Linked DNA regions of Variovorax paradoxus. Each later gene encodes a partner of the first gene's protein in a complex. Links are inferred from orthologs where the notes say so. Each region holds a gene or a part of one and is shown on either strand. Other genes may lie near its edges.

The links.
Region 2: the proteins of sbcB (region 1) and ssb are in contact, whole or in part, in a crystal structure (PDB 3C94), measured with the Escherichia coli proteins. The link is inferred for Variovorax paradoxus from one-to-one orthologs.

The regions. Positions count from the first base shown.
Region 1 is NZ_CP091716.1:3,706,185-3,716,080, forward strand. Bases 6,875-9,874 are described here. They hold sbcB (exodeoxyribonuclease I), read left to right. Parts: upstream 6,875-7,654; coding sequence 7,655-9,094; downstream 9,095-9,874. Other genes in these bases: cls (cardiolipin synthase), read left to right, coding at 6,875-7,654; L3V85_RS37550 (CatB-related O-acetyltransferase), read left to right, coding at 9,112-9,864. In the rest of the region: L3V85_RS17235 (superoxide dismutase), read left to right, coding at 1-323; L3V85_RS17240 (DUF192 domain-containing protein), read right to left, coding at 393-851; L3V85_RS17245 (hypothetical protein), read right to left, coding at 953-1,147; L3V85_RS17250 (cell envelope biogenesis protein TolA), read right to left, coding at 1,302-1,640; icd (NADP-dependent isocitrate dehydrogenase), read left to right, coding at 1,862-3,121; ATP-dependent Clp protease adapter ClpS, read left to right, coding at 3,333-3,692; ATP-dependent Clp protease ATP-binding subunit ClpA, read left to right, coding at 3,760-6,081; more of cls, read left to right, coding at 6,209-6,874; L3V85_RS17285 (GNAT family N-acetyltransferase), read left to right, coding at 9,877-9,896. UniProt on the Escherichia coli protein: Degrades single-stranded DNA (ssDNA) in a highly processive manner.
Region 2 is NZ_CP091716.1:939,812-949,476, forward strand. The notes cover bases 3,133-5,901. They hold ssb (single-stranded DNA-binding protein), read left to right. Parts: upstream 3,133-4,119; coding sequence 4,120-4,683; downstream 4,684-5,901. Other genes in these bases: L3V85_RS04655 (chloride channel protein), read right to left, coding at 3,133-4,012; L3V85_RS04665 (GFA family protein), read right to left, coding at 4,759-5,178; L3V85_RS04670 (YebC/PmpR family DNA-binding transcriptional regulator), read right to left, coding at 5,201-5,901. Also shown: excinuclease ABC subunit UvrA, read right to left, coding at 1-2,583; more of L3V85_RS04655, read right to left, coding at 2,633-3,132; more of L3V85_RS04670, read right to left, coding at 5,902-5,914; L3V85_RS04675 (FMN-binding negative transcriptional regulator), read left to right, coding at 6,084-6,707; L3V85_RS04680 (helix-turn-helix domain-containing protein), read left to right, coding at 6,799-7,533; L3V85_RS04685 (hypothetical protein), read left to right, coding at 7,536-8,006; L3V85_RS04690 (ABC transporter substrate-binding protein), read left to right, coding at 8,062-9,636; L3V85_RS04695 (ABC transporter permease), read left to right, coding at 9,647-9,665. UniProt on the Escherichia coli protein: Plays an important role in DNA replication, recombination and repair. Binds to ssDNA and to an array of partner proteins to recruit them to their sites of action during DNA metabolism. Acts as a sliding platform that migrates on DNA via reptation.

The DNA.
Region 1 (9,896 bases):
GTGCTCCCAGCGGCGCGCTGGCCAAGGCCATCGAAGCCAAGTGGGGCAGCTACGACGCTTTCAAGGAAGCTTTCGTGAAGTCGGCCGTGGGTAACTTCGGCTCGGGCTGGACCTGGCTGGTGAAGAAGGCCGACGGCTCTGTGGACATCGTGAACACCGGCGCCGCCGGCACGCCGCTGACCACTGCCGACACCGCGCTGCTGACCGTGGACGTCTGGGAACACGCCTACTACATCGACTACCGCAACCTGCGCCCGAAGTTCGTCGAGACCTTCCTGGCCAAGCTGGCCAACTGGGATTTCGCGGCCAAGAACTTCGGCTGAGCCCTGGTTTTGCAATGAAAAAAGCCGACCCTCGGGTCGGCTTTTTTGCGGGCTGGAGGCGGCAGAAACTCAGCGCTTGGTGGCTGTGAACAGCTCGCCGCCGAGCTTCGCGCCCTTCTTGATGTTCTTCTTGGCGAACCAGCCCTGATTCATCTCGAGCACGTAACGCACGGGCTCGAGCGAGCAGTGCGAGTTCTCGGTCATGGGCTGCATGTCGACCAGATTGACGATGCGGCCGTCATCGGCCACGAAGGCGGCGGTCAACGGCAGGATCGTGTTGCGCATCCAGAAGCATTGCGTGGCGGGCTGCTCGAACACGAAGATCATGCCTTCAGCCTGGGGCATTTCCTTGCGGAACATGAGACCGATCTCGCGTTGCAAAGGGGTCTGCGCGATCTGCGTATCGATCTTGTAGAGGCCGACCGACAGCTGCGTGCGCGGCAGATCGGTCTGGGGTTGCTGCTGGGCATGCGCCGACATCATGAAGGACGCGGACACGAGGAGCAGGGCGGCTAGACGCTGGAACATCGGACGACTCTTTCAGGGCGGGGACTGGGTGGGTCCGGCCTCAACCAAATATGCAAACAAAAATGCCCGCTGATGCGGGCATTGCCGGTGAGCGCGAAAGCTTACACCTTCTTGGAAGCGGCCGTGTGAGCCTTGGCGACGTGGCGAACCTTGTGCTTCTTGGCTGCTGCGTGCTTCTTGGCGGTGTGCTTGGCAACCTTGGGAGCGGCGGGAGCAGCTGCGGTGGGTTCGGCTTGTTGAGCGAAGGCACCGGCGGCGAAGAGACCGGCGATCAGGGCTGCGAGCAGCTTGTTCATTTGAAATCCTTTGAAATTCGTTGATTTGGACAGCCCTCCCTGCGGAGGTAGACATTCAACGGAGGCAGCTTCCGGCGGTTGACAGTCAATTGCAGTCCGCGGACGAAAAAAAAGCGCTCCGAAGAGCGCTCTTTTTTCGAGGGGCTGGGCCGACTTACTTGGCGCCTGCCATGTCAGGCGTGCCGCCTTGGGTCGACTTGCGCTTCACGCTGCCGTCCTTGTTGCGACGACGTTGGTCGCGGGTGCTGGCGCGCTTTTCGCCGGAAGCAGCAGCCTTGTCGGCACCGATGGCGCCGCCTTCGGGCGTCTTGACTTCGTCGCCAGCGGCAGCCTTCACTTGGCCAGCGGGCTTGGCAGCCTTCTTGGCTTCGGCACGTTGCTGCGACTTGCTGTTCGTGGCGTTCCCTTGTTCGGGCGTGGTGCCAGCCGGGTTTTGGGCGTAGGCGCCAGCGGCAAACAGGCCAGCGATCATGACTGCGAGAATTTTGCTCATTGAGATTCCTCTATTCGAGAATTGATTGGAAACGCCTCCCGGCGAGCAGAAGGTCAGCCACTAACGAGGCCATTGGCCTGATGGTTGACAAACCCTCGCTGATGGGTTGCGTCTAAAATGTACAGCGATTTGTTCGCGTCCTGTACAGCGATTCCTCGCGGCTGTCTGAATTCGCTGACACTCGTCAAAATTACGCCACTCCCCCGGAGCCCAACCCCCTCATGTCCAGCTATCAGCACATCAACGTCCCGACCGAAGGTCAGAAGATCACGGTCAACGCTGACAACACCCTCAATGTGCCTGACCAACCGATCATTCCTTTCATCGAAGGCGACGGGACCGGACTGGACATCACGCCGGTGATGCTGAAAGTGGTGGACGCCGCAGTGGCCAAGGCCTACGGCGGCAAGAAGAAGATTCACTGGATGGAGGTCTATGCAGGGGAGAAGTCGACCAAGGTCTACGGCCCCGACGTCTGGCTTCCCGAAGAAACGCTGCAGGCCGTGCGCGACTACGTGATCTCCATCAAAGGCCCGCTCACCACGCCCGTCGGCGGTGGCATCCGCTCGCTGAACGTCGCGCTGCGCCAGGAACTGGACCTCTACGTTTGCCTGCGTCCCATCCGGTACTTCGATGGCGTGCCCAGCCCGGTGCGCGAGCCGCACAAGACCAACATGGTGATCTTCCGCGAGAACTCGGAAGACATCTATGCAGGCATCGAGTTCGAAGCCGAAAGCGACAAGGCCAAGAAGCTCATCAAGTTCCTGCAGGACGAAATGGGCGTCAAGAAGATCCGTTTTCCGGACACCTCGGGCATCGGCGTCAAGCCCGTGTCGATCGAAGGCACCGAGCGCCTCGTGCGCAAGGCGCTGCAATACGCCATCGACAACGACAAGTCCAGCGTGACCATCGTCCACAAGGGCAACATCATGAAGTTCACCGAAGGTGGCTTCCGTGACTGGGCCTACAACCTGGCAGCCAAGGAGTTCGGCGCAGAGCTGGTCGACGGCGGGCCATGGATGAAGTTCAAGAACCCGAGGACGGGCAAGGACATCACCGTCAAGGACAGCATCGCCGACGCGTTCCTGCAGCAGATCCTTTTGCGCCCCGCGGAGTACAGCGTGATTGCCACGCTCAACCTCAACGGCGACTACGTGTCCGACGCATTGGCCGCGCAGGTCGGCGGCATCGGCATTGCGCCGGGCGCGAACCTGAGCGACACGGTCGCGATGTTCGAAGCCACCCACGGCACGGCGCCCAAGTACGCAGGCAAGGACTACGTGAACCCGGGCTCGGAGATCCTCTCGGCTGAAATGATGTTGCGCCACATGGGCTGGACCGAAGCCGCCGACCTGATCATCAGCTCGATGGAGAAGTCGATTGCCAGCAAGAAGGTCACCTATGACTTCGCGCGCCTCATGGATGGCGCCACTCAAGTGAGCTGCTCCGGTTTCGGCCAGGTGATGATCGACAACATGTAATTGCGCAAGTGCGCTGTTCGGTGCTTCGCAGGCATCGAGTGATCGAACCCTTGGATTTCGAAAGAAATTCGAGGGTTTTTTTCTTTGCGACAGCGTTCTTATGCGATTTTTGTACTGTCGCGCACGGCACAACCCCCTTGATTTGTCGAATACGCGCCACCAAGTCTTCATGCGCCGGCACGGCGCTTGCACGCTCTATAGAATCTTTTTCATGGCAACGAGAATTCCCAAGACTCCCACCACCCCGCCGGCCCAGAAACCGGCCGGGGATGACGGAGATTCGGTCGTCCTGGAGCGCCGGCCGCAGAAAACTGCGCCGCCCCAGATGTACCAGGTAGTGATGCTGAACGACGACTACACCCCCATGGAGTTCGTGATCGTCGTGCTGCAGGAGTACTTCAGCAAGGATCGCGAAACCGCGACCCAGATCATGCTCAAGATCCACCTCGATGGCCGCGGCGTCTGTGGGGTCTATTCCCGCGACATGGCGGCCACCAAGGTCAACCAGGTGATGGAAGCAGCCCAGCAGGCAGGGCATCCGCTGCAATGCGTCAGCGAACCTGTTGCGTGAACCTGTTGAATTGCGCAAGCTCCAACCCATCTGAGAACTTATTTACAGCAAGGCAAAAGGAAATCACATGATTGCCCAGGAACTGGAAGTCAGCTTGCACATGGCCTTCGTCGAGGCCCGGCAGCAGCGCCACGAGTTCATCACCGTGGAGCATCTGTTGCTCGCTTTGCTGGACAACCCGAGCGCCGCGGAAGTTCTGCGCGCCTGCTCGGCCAACGTCGACGACCTGCGGGCGTCGCTCACCAACTTCATCAAGGACAACACGCCCCAGGTGGCGGGTACCGACGATGTCGACACCCAGCCGACCCTGGGTTTCCAGCGCGTGATCCAGCGCGCCATCATGCATGTGCAGTCCACCGGCAACGGCAAGAAGGAAGTCACCGGCGCCAACGTGCTGGTCGCGATCTTCGGTGAGAAGGACTCGCACGCCGTCTACTACCTCCACCAGCAGGGCGTGACCCGCCTCGACGTGGTGAACTTCATTGCCCACGGCATCAAGAAGAGCGATCCGCCGGAAGCCGTCAAGGGCGCGGGCGAAGCACCGTCGAACGAAGGCGAAGAGGGCGGCGGCGAACGCAACGAGAAGGCATCGCCGCTCGAGCAGTTCACCCAGAACCTCAACCAGCTCGCCAAGGACGGCAAGATCGATCCGCTGATCGGCCGCGAATACGAGGTCGAGCGCGTCATCCAGATCCTGTGCCGCCGGCGCAAGAACAACCCGCTGTTGGTCGGCGAGGCCGGCGTGGGCAAGACCGCCATCGCCGAAGGCCTCGCATGGCGCATCACGCAGGGCGACGTGCCGGAGATCCTGGCCGAGTCGAACGTGTTCTCGCTCGACATGGGCGCGCTGCTGGCCGGCACCAAGTACCGCGGCGACTTCGAACAGCGCCTGAAGGGCGTGCTCAAGTCGCTCAAGGACAAGCCGAACGCCATCCTGTTCATCGACGAGATCCACACGCTGATCGGTGCGGGCGCTGCCTCGGGCGGCACGCTCGATGCGTCGAACCTGCTCAAGCCGGCGCTCTCGAGCGGCCAGCTCAAGTGCATCGGCGCGACCACCTTCACCGAATACCGCGGCATCTTCGAAAAAGACGCGGCCCTCTCGCGTCGCTTCCAGAAGGTCGACGTGGTCGAGCCGTCGGTGCAGGAAACCGTCGACATCCTGAAGGGCCTGAAGTCGCGCTTCGAGGAACACCACGGCGTGAAGTACGCGGTGGCGGCCCTGCAAGCCGCGGCCGAGCTCAGCGCCAAGTACATCAATGACCGTCACCTGCCCGACAAGGCGATCGACGTCATCGACGAAGCCGGCGCCGCCCAGCGCATCCTGCCGCCGAGCAAGCGCAAGAAGACCATCAGCAAGACCGAAGTCGAGGAAATCGTGGCGAAGATCGCGCGCATTCCCCCGGCCAACGTCAGCAACGACGACCGCAGCAAGCTGCAGACCATCGAGCGCGACCTCAAGAGCGTGGTGTTCGGCCAGGACAAGGCGCTCGAAGTGCTCGCCTCGGCGGTCAAGATGGCGCGTTCGGGTCTTGGCAAGGGCGACAAGCCGATCGGTTCGTTCCTGTTCTCCGGCCCCACGGGCGTCGGCAAGACCGAAGCCGCGAAGCAGCTCGCCTACATCATGGGCATCGAGCTGATCCGCTTCGACATGTCGGAGTACATGGAGCGTCACGCGGTGAGCCGCCTGATCGGCGCGCCTCCGGGCTATGTCGGTTTCGACCAAGGCGGCCTGCTGACCGAGGCCGTCACGAAGAAGCCGCACGCGGTGCTGCTGCTCGACGAAATCGAGAAGGCGCACCCGGACATCTTCAACGTGCTGCTGCAGGTCATGGACCACGGCACGCTGACGGACAACAACGGACGCAAGGCCGACTTCCGCAACGTCATCATCATCATGACGACGAACGCGGGTGCCGAGACCATGAACAAGGCGACCATCGGCTTCACCAACCCGCGCCAGGCGGGCGACGAAATGGGCGACATCAAGCGCCTGTTCTCGCCTGAATTCCGCAACCGGCTGGACGCCATCGTCAACTTCAAGGCGCTGGACGAGAACATCATCCTGCGCGTGGTCGACAAATTCCTGCTGCAGCTGGAGACCCAGCTCAGCGAGAAGAAGGTGGAAGTCACGTTCAGCGACAAGCTGCGCAAGCACCTGGCGAAGAAGGGCTTCGATCCGCTGATGGGCGCTCGTCCGATGCAGCGCCTGATCCAGGACACGATCCGTCGTGCACTGGCGGACGAGCTGCTGTTCGGTCGCCTGACCGACGGCGGTCGCCTCGAAGTCGACCTCGACGACAAGGACGAAGTGCTGCTCGACATCCAGCCTCTTCCGAAGAAGGAAGGCAAGTCGAAGCCCGAAGCCGAGGAAACTGCCGCAGGCTGAGAAACCAACCAGGCAATCCGTGGCCGACGAGGCCACGGAACAGCCTCCAAAGGCCGGTAGCATCGCGCTGCCGGCCTTTTTCTTTGGGTCGGCCGAACCGCACCGCCGCCTCAACCCTTTTTTCGCCTTGATCCTCCCCGAACTCAGCCACGAATGGAAAACCGGCCTCTCCCTGGCGTGGAGCGGCTACATCGCCGTGCTGTCGGTCTGGATCGTGATGCAGAAGCGCGCGCCGGTGTCCACCATGAGCTGGATCCTGTCGCTGGCGCTGCTGCCGTTCGCGGGCTTCGTCGTCTACTACTTCCTCGGGCCGCAGCGCCTGCGCAAGCAGCGGCTCAAGCGGCTGCGCAGCCGCGCCGGCGCCTCCGCCCAGGCCGACGTGGCCCGGCTGCGCGACGCGGCGCAGAACGCGCCGCCGGCCCTGCAGCAGATGGCGAGGCTGGGCATGGCCACCTGCGGCCTGCCGGTGTCGAGCGCGCTCGGCGTCGAGCTGCTCTCGGGCGGGGCGCGCACCTTCGATGCGATCTTCGATGCCGTGCGCGCGGCGCGGGATCACATCCACCTCGAGTACTACATCTTCGAGCCCGACAGGATCGGCACCGCGCTTCGCGACCTGCTTGTCGAACGCGCGAAGGAGGGCGTCACGGTACGCCTGCTGATCGATGCACTCGGCTCCAAGCGTATCGGCCGCAAGTTCATGGCGCCGCTGCACGAGGCCGGCGTGCAGGTGGCGCTGTTCCACGACACCAAGATCGGCCGCCGCCTGCGCCCGGTGACCAACTACCGCACCCACCGCAAGATCGTGGTGTGCGATGGGCGCGTCGGCTTCACGGGCGGCGTGAACATCACCGACGAGGAAGACAAGCGCACCAACCCCGACGCCTACCACGACGTGCACCTGCGCATCGAAGGCAGCGCGGTGCGCTGGCTGCAGACCACCTTTCTCGAGGATTGGACCTACGCCACCGGCGAAGACCCGCGCGGCATGGACGCCGGCCTCGATGCGATGCTCCCGCTGCTCGAGGCGGGCAGCATCCCGGTGCAGATCGTCACCAGCGGCCCCGACAACGCGCTCGAAGCCATCCACCGCATGCACGTGGAAGCCATCCATTCGGCCACGCACCGGGCCTGGCTGACCACGCCGTACTTCGTGCCCGGCGAGCCCGCGCTCATGGCGCTCACCAGCGCCGCACTGCGCGGCGTCGATGTGCGCCTGCTGGTGCCGCGCCGCAGCGACTCGGCCATCGTGAGCGCCGCCGCGCGCTCGTATTTCGACGAGCTGATCGCCGCCGGCGTGAAGGTGTGGGAATACAGGGCCCGCATGCTGCACTCCAAGACCTTGGTGGTCGACGACCATTGCGCGATGATCGGCACCGCGAATTTCGACAACCGCAGCTTCCGGCTCAACTTCGAGGTCTGCGCCGTGGTCTATGGTCCGGCGCTGGCCGGCCCGCTGGCGGCGCAGTTCGAGACGGACCTGCACAGTTCCGGCGCGGTGCGCGCCAATCGGCGCCAGAGTTTCTGGCGCCGTCTCGGCGATGCGATCGCGCGCCTGTTTTCACCCTTGCTCTGAATGAACCACACCTTTCTCTGGCACGACTACGAAACCTTCGGCGCGGTGCCGCGCCGCGACCGCCCCTCGCAGTTCGCGGCCATCCGCACCGATGCCGAGCTCAACGAAGTCGGCGAGCCGCTGATGATCTATTGCAAGCCCGCGCCGGACTACCTGCCCAGCCCCGAGGCCTGCCTGATCACCGGCATCACGCCGCAGGTGTGCCTGGAGCGCGGCATTCCCGAGCATGAATTCGCCGCGCACATCGAGCAGGCGTTCTCGCAGCCCGGCACCATCGGCGTCGGCTACAACACCATCCGCTTCGACGACGAAGTCACGCGCTTCCTGTTCTGGCGCAACCTGATCGACCCCTACGCGCGCGAATGGCAGAACGACTGCGGGCGCTGGGACCTGCTCGACGTGGTGCGCCTGACCTACGCCCTGCGCCCCGACGGCATCCAGTGGCCGAAGAAGGAGGACGGCAAGCCCAGCTTCAAGCTCGAAGACCTGGCCCGCGCCAACGGCCTGCTGCACGAGTCGGCGCACGACGCGCTCTCCGACGTGCGCGCCACCATCGCGCTGGCCCGCCTGATCCGCGACAAGCAGCCCAAGCTGTTCGACTTCGCCTTCGGCCTGCACAAGAAAGATCGCGTGGCCGTCGAACTGGGCCTGCCCGCCATGCGCGAGACCGCCAAGCCCTTCCTGCACGTCTCTGGCATGTTCCCGGTCGAGCGCGGCTGCCTGGCCGTGATGTGGCCGCTGGCCAGCCATCCCACCAACAAGAACGAGCTGCTGGCCTGGGACCTGGCCCATGACCCGAGCGAGCTGCGCGACATCGACGCCGACACGCTGCGCCTGCGCCTCTTTACCCGCACGGCCGACCTGCCCGAGGGCGTGACGCGCATTCCCGTCAAGGGCATCCATCTGAACAAGTCGCCGATGGTGGTTGGCAACCTGCGCACGCTGGCGCCTGCCATGGCCGAGCGCTGGGGCGTCGACCTCGACACCGCCATGCGCCACGCCGCCATTGCGCGCGACCTGCCCGACATGAGCGCGATCTGGTCGAAGGTCTACGCTCGCCCGAAGGAAGAAACGCCCGACGTCGACGAAGACCTCTACGGCGGCTTCGTCGGCAATGCCGACCGCCGCCGCCTCAACCAGCTGCGCGGCCTGTCGCCCGAGGAGTTGGCCAAGGACCGCACCGGTTTCGATGACGGTCGGCTCGACGAGATCCTGTTCCGCTACCGCGCGCGCAACTGGCCCGAGCTGCTGAGCGAGGAAGAGAACGAACGCTGGGAAGCGCTGCGCGTGGCCCGGCTGTTCAAGGGCGAGGGCGGCGCACGCACCATCGAGGCCCTCTTCAGCGAGGTCGACGCGCTGTCCGAGAACGCGGACGAGCGCGGCGAAGAGATCCTCGGCGCCCTCTACGAGTACGCCGAGGCCATCGCGCCGGAAGCCTGAAACCCAACGGGCCGGCCATGTCCATGATCCTGACCGTCACCCCCGAACTTTCCCCGGCGCTCGAATCGCACGGCCTGTTCATCGCGCCCGGCGTGGTGCTGTCACTGCCTTTCCGGCACGAGACACCGGTGCGTCTCTGGCCGGCGGTCGGCCTGTATGGGGTGTCGGTGGGCGCCTATTCCTATGTCTCGCCCCAGGTCCAGCTGCATCAGCTGCGGATAGGGCGCTACTGCTCGATAGGCGACAACCTGAACCTGCTGAGCCAGCATCCGACGGCGTGGCTCACGGCGCATCCGTTCTCGCATCAGCACATCTTTCCGGAGCCGTACCGCAACGAGGCCATCGACCCGTTTCCGCAGCTGGAGCCCACGGTGATCGGCAACGACGTATGGATCGGCTCCAAGGTGAGCCTCAAGAGCGGCGTGACCATCGGCGACGGCGCGCTCATCGGCGCGGGTGCGGTGGTCACGAAAGACGTGCCGCCGTTCGCCATCGTGGGCGGCGTACCTGCGCGAGTGATCCGGCGGCGATTTCCCGATGCGCTCATCGAACGCATCCAGGCCTGCCCCTGGTGGGATTGGGACCTGCGCAAGCTGCCGCTCGACTGGCGGCATCCGGAGGCCGCCCAGGCAACGCTGGAGGCAGCGGTGGCCGAAGGTCGCGTCTCGAAGTGGGAGCCCGGCTGGCGCCAGCTCGAATTCGGCACGCCTGTCGAAGAAGGGCAGAGCGCGCCGCTGGTCTTCCGGCACCTGCCTGCGACGCCTGGCTGAACAGGAGGCTGCATGACGACAAGCAACAACGC
Region 2 (9,665 bases), 2.8 Mb from region 1 along the record:
CTGGCCGTGGCAGACCTCGCAGGGCACGTACACGTCGGGCAGGAAGTGCATCTCGACCTTCACCACGCCGTCGCCCTGGCAGGCCTCGCAGCGCCCGCCGGCCACGTTGAAGCTGAAGCGGCCCGGGCCGTAGCCGCGCTCGCGCGCGGTGTTGGTCTCGGCCATCAGCTCGCGGATGGGCGTGAACAGGCCCGTGTAGGTGGCCGGGTTGCTGCGCGGCGTGCGGCCGATGGGGCTCTGGTCGACGTTGATGACCTTGTCGAAATACTCGATGCCTTCCACCGATTCGTGCGCGGCCGGTTCTTCATGCGCGCGGTACAGCGTGCGCGCCACGGCGGTGTAGAGCGTGTCGTTCACCAGCGTCGACTTGCCCGAGCCGGAGACGCCCGTCACGCAGGTCAGGAGGCCGACCGGGAAGGCCACGCTCACGTTCTTCAGGTTGTTGCCGGTGGCGCCGACCACGCGGATCTCCTGCAGGTCGGTCTGCGTGGCCAGGTGGGCGGCCTCGCGCGCGGCGCGGCGCTCGGCGGCGGGGCTCTGCGGAAAGCGCGAGGGCTTCTTGCCTTCGTTGAAGGCGGGCTTGCTCACCACCGGCAGCCATGCGGTGCGGTGCCTGGGCACCTCGATCTTGCGCGTGCCCGACAGGTACTGGCCGGTGAGCGAGTCGGGGTTGGCCGACACCTCGGCATAGGTGCCCTGCGCCATCACGCGGCCGCCGTGCACGCCGGCGCCGGGGCCCATGTCGATCACGTGGTCGGCGGCGTGGATCATGTCCTCGTCGTGCTCGACCACGATCACGCTGTTGCCGATGTCGCGCAGATGCTTCAGCGTGCCGATGAGGCGGTCGTTGTCGCGCTGGTGCAGGCCGATGCTGGGCTCGTCGAGCACGTACATCACGCCGGTGAGGCCCGAGCCGATCTGCGACGCGAGGCGGATGCGCTGCGCCTCGCCGCCCGAGAGCGTCTCGGCGCTGCGGTCCAGGCTCAGGTAGTTCAGGCCCACGTCGTTCAGGAATTTCAGGCGCAGGCCGATTTCGCGCACCACCTTGTCGGCGATGTCGGCCTTGGCGCCGCGCAGCTTGAGCGTCTGGAACCAGGCCAGGGAGTCGCGCAAGGTGAGGTGGCTGAGCTCGAAGATCGCCATGCGCGGCGGCTCGCCGCCGTCGGCGGGACGTGCCGATTCATCGACCAGGAACACGTTGCGCGCTTCGCGCCGCAGCCGCGAGCCGCCGCAGTCGGGGCAGGGCTGCAGGTTGCGAAAGCGCGCGAGGTCTTCGCGCACCATCACCGAATCGGTCTCGCGGTAGCGCCGCGCCATGTTCGGGATGATCCCTTCGAAGGGATGCTTCTTCGTGAGCTTCTTGCCCGCGAAGTTGCCCGACTCCATGGTGTAGTTGAACTTGATCTCTTCGGCCGCCGAGCCGTGCAGCAGCACCTGCTGCACCGATGCGGGCAGCGACTCGAAGGGCGCGTCGACGTCGAACTTGTAGTGCTTGGCGACGCTCTCGATCATGCTGAAGTAGTAGCCGTTGCGGCGGTCCCAGCCCTTGATGGCGCCGCTGGCCAGCGACAGCGACGGGAAGGCCACCACGCGCGCCGGGTCGAACACCTCGCGGTGGCCCAGGCCGTCGCAGCTGGGGCAGGCGCCCACCGGCGAGTTGAACGAGAACAGGCGCGGCTCCAGCTCCGACAGCGAGTAGTGGCAGATCGGGCAGGCGAACTTGGCGTTGAACAGGTGTTCCTTGTCGGGCGCGCCCTCGGCGCCCAGCTCGAGCGCGATGGCGCGGCCCTCGGCCATCCGCAGCGCCGCCTCGAAGCTCTCGGCCAGGCGCTGCTGCATGTCGGGGCGCGCGCGCAGGCGGTCGATGACGATGTCGATGTCGTGCTTCTCGGTCTTCTTGAGCTTGGGCAGGTCGTTGTATTCGTAGGTCTGCCCATCGACGCGAAAGCGCACGTAGCCTGCGGCCTGCATCTCGGCGAACAGCTCGACGAACTCGCCCTTCTTCTCGCGGGCCACGGGCGCCAGGATCATCAGGCGCGGCTCGTCGGGGATGGCGAGCACGGCGTCCACCATCTGCGACACCGTCTGCGCCTGCAGCGGCAGGTGATGGTCGGGGCAGTAGGGCGTGCCGGCGCGCGCGTACAGCAGGCGCAGGTAGTCGTGGATCTCGGTCACCGTGCCCACGGTGGAGCGCGGGTTGTGGCTGGTGGCCTTCTGCTCGATGCTGATGGCGGGCGACAGGCCCTCGATCACGTCGACATCGGGCTTGTCCATGAGCTGCAGGAATTGCCGCGCATAGGCCGAGAGGCTCTCGACGTAGCGCCGCTGCCCTTCGGCATACAGCGTGTCGAAGGCCAGGCTCGACTTGCCCGAGCCCGACAGGCCGGTGATGACCACCAGCTTGTTGCGCGGAATGTCGAGGTCGACGTTCTTCAGGTTGTGGGTGCGCGCGCCGCGGATGCTGATGCGCTGCTGCGCCAGCACCGCGCCGAGGTAGGCGTCGCGTTCGCGTTCCGCGTCGCGGGCGCGTTCTGCTGCTTCAGCGGCTTCTGCCGCGGCTAGTTCAGTGGCTTTGGAATTCAAAGGGGGCGATCGTCCGAGGGCAACCGGACATGATAGACCGCCGGAGAATTCATGGCGAGCGGGCGGGTTCCGGCGGCCTGGGCGCGGGGGCTTCCGGCGGCGGGTGCACCGGTTCGGCGGCTCCGATGGCCCGCCCGACCATGTATTCGGCCAGGGTGTCGTACAGCGGGCGGCTGATCATGCGGGAGACCAGGCTGGCCAGCATGGCCGCGGCCATCAGGCTCAGAACCATCGAATGGCCGTCGACCATTTCCATCACGATGATGAAGGCGGTGAGCGGCGCCTGCGTCACCGCCGCCAGGAAGGCGGCCATGCCCAGGGCGATGAGCGCCGGGCCGAGTTCGCTGCTGCCCAGTTGCGACACCGCGTCTCCGATGCCCGCGCCGATGGACAGCGCCGGCGCGAAGATGCCGCCCGGCACACCGCACCAGGCCGTGAGCCAGGTGGCGACGAACTTGAGCACCGTATAGAGCGGCGTCAACTCGTCGTGGCCCTGCAGCATCTGCTTGACCGCCTCGGAGCCCGCGCCGAAGGTGACGCCGCCCGTGACCAGCCCGATGACGGCCACCGCCAGCCCGCCCGCTGCCGCGAAGCGCACCGGGAAACGCGCCCGCCAGCGGTTGAAGCGCCCCGGCGCGCCGGTGAGCGAGGCGGTCAGCAGTCGCGCGAACAGCCCGCCGGCCGCGCCGCTGAGCAGCGTGACCAGCAGCCCGGGGCCGAGCGCGTCCCAGCCCAGCCGGGGCACGCGGATCACGCCGAAGTAGCTGGTGTTGCCGAAAGCCGAGACCGCCACCAGGCCGGCCAGCACGATGGCCGTGATGATCAGCCCGCTGGAGCGGGCCTCGAGCCGGCCCGACAGCTCCTCGATGGCGAACACCACGCCCGCCAGCGGCGCGTTGAAGGCCGCCGCGATACCGGCCGCGCCCCCGGCCACCAAGAGCGCGCGGCCGTCGATGGTGGTGTTGGGCGAGAGCCAGCGCCGCGCATGCTGCATCACCCCGGCCGCGACCTGTACCGAAGGCCCCTCCCGCCCGATCGACAACCCGGCCGCGAAGCCCGCCGCGCCCAGGCCGATCTTGGCGACCGTGAGCCGCAGCGACGCGAAGAAGAAGCGGCGCTCTTCCGGCAGGGCGGGGTGCAGCGCCGCCTTGATCTGCGGAATGCCCGAGCCGCCCGCGCCGGGGAAGAAACGCAGCGTGAACCACACGATGCCCGCCGTGAGCAGCGGCGTCGTCAGCAGCACGGCCCAGGGCCAGGCGCGGTAGAAGCGGTGGAACTGGCCGAAGACCCAGTCGCTGGCGAGCGTGAAGCCCACCACGAAAAGCCCGGCCGCGATGGCGTAGCCCAGCACGATCGCCCGGTCGAGCCAGACGCGGCCGCTGGAAAGTTCGGCGCGCAGGTGCTCGAGGAAGTCGGGTTCGCGGTTCATCGGAACGGCCATTCTGGCACCGATACGGAATCCGGCCGGTCGCCTTCGGGCACAATGGAGGGTTCCTCTCAACCTTCTCCTTCATCTACTTATCAGGGGCAGTGCATATGGCATCGGTCAATAAAGTCATCGTCGTCGGCAACCTGGGGCGCGACCCCGAAATGCGGACCTTCCCGAGCGGCGATCAGGTCGCGAACGTCACAGTGGCCACCACCGATCGCTGGAAAGACAAGCAAAGCGGCGAAATGCGCGAAGCCACCGAGTGGCACCGCATCGTCTTCAACGGCCGCCTGGCCGAAATCGCCGGCCAGTACCTGCGCAAGGGCTCGCAGGTGTACGTCGAAGGCAGCCTGCGCACGCGCAAGTGGACCGACAAGGACGGCATCGAAAAGTACACCACCGAAATCCGCGCCGACCAGATGCAGATGCTCGGCAGCCGTCAGGGCCAGGGCGGCCCGTCGGGCGGTCCCGAGGACGACGGCGGTTACTCGCAAGGCGGCGGTGGCGGCGGCTACTCGCAGGGCGGCAATGGCGGTGGCGGCGGCGGCGGCGGCGGATACGCACCCCGCGCACCCGCGGCGGCACCGCGTGCTCCGGCACCGGCTCCGCGCCAGGCACCGGCCAAGTCGTCGTCGGGCTTCGACGACATGGACGACGATATTCCCTTCTGATTCGTCCCCGACGCGGTTTCGTTGTCGCAAGGCCTCTGCTCTCTCCGGGCAGGGGCCTTTTTCTTTGCCCGCCGGTCAGGTCGGGTCGCCGCGCGGCCTGGTGTCCACGACATGGCCTTCGTACTGCGGCAGGTCGTCCGTGATGGTGAACCAGGGCGCCTTCGAGCCTACGAAGATGTGCGCGGTCGGCCGGATGGAGGGCGCGTCGACCAACGTGCCCAGCGTGACGTGCACGAACCGCCCGTCGCGCACCACCGAGCAGAGCAGCGAGCCGCACCTGACGCAGTGCATGTCGCCCGCATCTTTATCGCCGTAGATCATCAACGCGTCTTCGCCTTGCGTGATGGCGAACTTGCCGCGCTCGATGCCCGCGAAGGGCTTGAAGGCAGAGCCGGTGGCGCGCCGGCAGTCGCTGCAGTGGCAGTTCAGCGCGTAGCCGAACTCATCGGCCACCGCATAGTGGACGGCGCCACAGAGGCATCTTCCGGCAAGCATCCGGAGCAGGAAAAAAGCGGCCTCAGCCCGCCAGCCCCACGAACACGTTCTGCACGTCGTCGTTCGCGTCGATGGCGGCCAGGAAAGTCTCGACCTCTTCCAGGTCTTCCGCGCTCAGGCTCGCCGGGTCGACCGGGTTCTTGGGCTTGTAGCCCAGCTTGGCCGACAGCACGGTGAAGCCCTGGGCCGGCAGCGCGCGGCTCACCAGGTCCAGGTCGGTGGGGTCGGTCAGGAAGATCGACGAATTGCCTTCGCCGGCCGGTTCGAAATCTTGCGCGCCGGCTTCGATGGCGGCCACTTCGGGGTCGGCGTCGGGCTTGGCGGGTTCGGCCTCGATCATGCCGACGTGGTCGAAGTCCCACGACACCGAGCCCGAGGTGCCCAGTTGGCCCTTGCGGAACAGCACGCGCATTTCGGGCGCGGTGCGGTTCACGTTGTCGGTCAGGCATTCGACCATCACCGGCACGCGGTGCGGCGCGAAGCCTTCATAGATCACATGCTCGAAATGCACCGCCTCGCCCGTGAGGCCGGCGCCTTTCTTGATGGCGCGGTCGAGCGTGTCCTTGGGCATCGAGACCTTGCGGGCCTGCTCCACCACGAGGCGAAGGCGCGAGTTGCCGGCCGGGTCGGCGCCGTTGCGCGCGGCCATCATGATTTCCTTGGCGAGTTTGCCGAACAACCGGCCCTTGGCATTGGCTGCCAGGTCCTTGTGTTTCGCTTTCCATTGGGCGCCCATGGCTGATTCCTTCTCGAGTGTGTGTTCGCGGCCGTGTCTGGCTCTCCGCAGAAGGGCTGGATGACCGGTTGGGGCAGCTACTGTAGCCGGAGCGTGCACGGGTGGGAACCGAGGCGCCGATGACCTGGGCGCGACAGCGGCCGCAAGGGCGGGCGGAGATACTTTTCGCATGCACACACAGCCTCTCTTCGCGATCGAGGAGCGCGCGGAACTCCTGCGGCTCATGCGCGCCTATCCGCTGGCCACCTTGTTCACCGTCTCGGACGGCACGGCGCAGGCGAACCTGCTGCCGCTCGAGGTATGCGACATCGGCCCCTTCGGCACGCTGCGGGGCCATGTCGCCAGGAGCCATTCGCTGTGGGGCAGCATGCCGGACGGCGGCGGCGCGACCGTCGTCTTCCAGGGGCCGAACGCCTACATCTCGCCGCGCTGGTACGTGAACGGGCAGCGCAGCGGCCGGGTGGCACCGAGCTGGAACTACGTGGCCGTGCAGGCGCAGGGCACGCTGCGCTTCATCGACGATCCGGCCTGGGTGGTGTCGCACCTGGCCGCGCTCACCGCATCGCAGGAAGAAGGGCGCGACCCTGCATGGTCCCTGGGCGACGCTGCGCCCGAGTTCGTCGACGGCGCCGCGCAGCGGCTCGGCGGCTTCGAGATCGAGATACGCACGCTGGCCGGCAAGCGCTTCCTGTCGCAGCAGCGCACGGAAGCCGACCGGCGCAGCCTGATCGAGCACCTGGGGCGCGAGGCATCGCCCTCGGCGCGTGCGCTGGCGGCGTTGATCCGGCCCTGAAGGCCGGTCGTGCCGCGCCGCACGAATCGCTAAAAAGAGGTGCTAAAAAAGTAAAATAATTTTACTGAGACTGCTACACTTTTTCATAAAAATGAAAAAATCGCAGCCTCCCAAAGAGCCGCCGACGGCAAGCGCCGCACCGGACGGCCGCGAAACCGGGGTTCTCGCCGACATCGGCGAGGCCCTGCGGGCGCGCCGCCGGCTGCTGCACCTGAGCCTGGCGGAAGTGGCCGAGCGCAGCGAGCTCAGCATCGGCTACATCTCGCTGCTGGAGCGCAATCTGGCCTCGCCCTCGCTCACCGCGCTGATGCGCATCGGCCAGGTGCTGGGCCTGGAGCTGGACTACTTCTTCCAGGCGCGCAACGCCGCTGGCCATCACTTTCCGCAGAGCGCGCGCTCGCCGTTCCAGCTTCAGTCGGGCGGCATGACCTTCGACCGCATCAGCGGGCAGTTTCCGGGCAGCGTCGTCAACGGCCTGGTGGTGACGATTCCCGCCAAGCACAAGTCCACGCCCATCACCCATCCCGGGGAAGAGCTGGTCTACATCCTCAGCGGCAGCCTGCGCTACACGCTCGGCGGCCGCAAGGTGCAGCTGGACGAGGGCGACTCCGTGCACCTGCCGTCCACCACGCCGCACTGCTGGGAGAACCCCTTCGCCCAGCCCGCCAAGGCGCTGTGGGTCGGTACCGCGCCGCTGTTCAAGACCGACGGCGACGACCCCCATGCCTCGGACGACCTCCAGAGCCACGGCTCCCCGGCCAGGGTGTCCGGGCCGCCCGCCAAGGCCAAGGCAAGAACCCGACCCTCCAGGAAGAAAGACGCGTGAGCATGAACGCCCATTCCGTTCCCGAACACGAAGCCGCCTTCGCCGCCGTGAGCGACCTGCTCCAGCGGCGCATCGGCCACAAGCTGCTCACCGTGAGCCGGGTGCTGCCCGATGAAGCCAGCGTCGAGCGCATCTTCACCACCCAGCCCGAGGCCTATCCTGTGCACGGCAAGAAGCCGCGCGACCACACCGAGTGGACCGCCCTCATGGAGCGCGGCGAATGCTTCGTGGCCAGCCGGCCCGAGGACTTCGGCCCGCACTTCTCCGACCTGCCGGCCATCGTGCGCAACGGCCTCGGCGCGGTCATCAACATCCCGGTGCTCGACGGCTCCCGCATGCTGGGCACCCTGAACCTGCTGGACGCAGCCGGCGCCTACACCGGCCCGGTACTCGACGCCTGCATCGAGGCGCGCGCGCTGGCCGCCGAGGGCTTTGCCCTCTACGAGCAATGGCTCGCGCGGCGCGCAGCCTGATTCCACGGTCCTTTTTTCCTTCCTTGCCCCTTCTCATCCTCTCCAGGAGCGAATCTTGAATCCTCGAATTTGCGCGGCAGTCGCAGGCATCTTCCTCTCGTTGTCCGCGTGGGCCGCCACGCCCAAGGACACGCTGGTGGTGGTCAAGAACATCGACGACATCGTGAGCCTCGATCCGGCCGAGGCCTTCGAGTTCTCCAGCGGCGAGGTGGTGACCAACATCTACGAACGGCTGGTGCAGTACGACGCGAAAGATCCGACGCTGCTCAAGCCCGGCCTGGCCTCGGCCTGGAAGCCGGCCGCCGACGGCAAGAGCATCGAGTTCACGCTGCGCAAGGGCGCCGCGTTCGAGAGCGGCAATCCGGTGCGTCCGGACGACGTTGTGTTCTCCTTCAAGCGCGTGCTGAAGCTGAACAAGGCGCCGGCCTTCATCCTGAGCCAGCTGGGCTGGACCGCCGACAACATCGACCAGATGGCGCGCAAGGGCGCCGCGCCCGACACGCTGGTGCTGGGCTGGAGCGGCGACTTCGGCCCCGCCTACGTGCTGAGCGTGCTGGCCGCGCGGCCGGGCGCCATCGTCGACGAGAAGCTGGTGCTGGCCAACGAGAAGGCGGGCGACCTGGGCAACCAGTGGCTGAACCGCAATTCCGCCGGCAGCGGCCCCTACAAGCTGAAGCTCTACAAGCCCAAGGAAGTGCTGTTGCTCGAGGCGAACAAGAAGGCCGCCAACCCGCCCAAGACCGGCAACGTGCTGATCAAGAGCGTGGCCGAGTCCGCCACGCAGCGCCTGCTGATCGAGTCCGGAGACGCCGACATCGCCCGCGACCTCGCCTCCGACCAGCTCGACGCGCTGAAGACCCGCACCGACGTGCGCATCGAGGAATTCCCCGCGGCCGCCGTGCACTTCATCGCGCTCAACCTCAAGAACGAGAAGCTGCGCAACCCGGCCATCTGGGAAGCCATGCGCTACCTGGTGGACTACGACGGCATCTCCACGCAGCTGCTCAAGGGCCAGATGCGCACGCACCAGGCCTTCCTGCCGGTGGGCTTCGCGGGCGCGCTGACCACCAACCCCTACAAGGCCGACCCGGAGCGCGCCAAGGCCATCCTCGCCAAGGCGGGCATCAAGGGCCTGGAAATCGACATGGACCTGATCAACGCGCAGCGCTTCATGGACATGGCGCAGTCGATGCAGGCCACCATGGCCAAGGCGGGCATCAAGCTGAACCTGCTGCCCGGCACCGGCGCCCAGGTGCTCACGCGCTACCGCGCCCGCAAACACGAGGCCATCCTGCTGTACTGGGGCCCCGACTTCTTCGATCCGCATTCGAACGCCAAGTCGTTCGCGTACAACGTGGACAACAGCGACAGCGCCTACCAGAGCACCACGACGTGGCGCAACTCCTGGCTCGTTCCGGAGCTGTCGGCCAGGACCATGGCGGCGCTGAAGGAGGTCGACCCCGTCAAGCGCGCCGCGGCCTACCAGGACCTGCAGCGCGAAGTGCAGGCCAGGTCGCCGTTCATCATCACCTTCCAGGAACAGAACCGGGTCGCCTTGCGCAGCAACGTCAAGGGCTACGTGCAGGGCACGGTGGCCGACCTGATCAAGTACGACGCGGTCACCAAGTAGCGGCACGGCCATGCGCAAGCTCGTCGCTC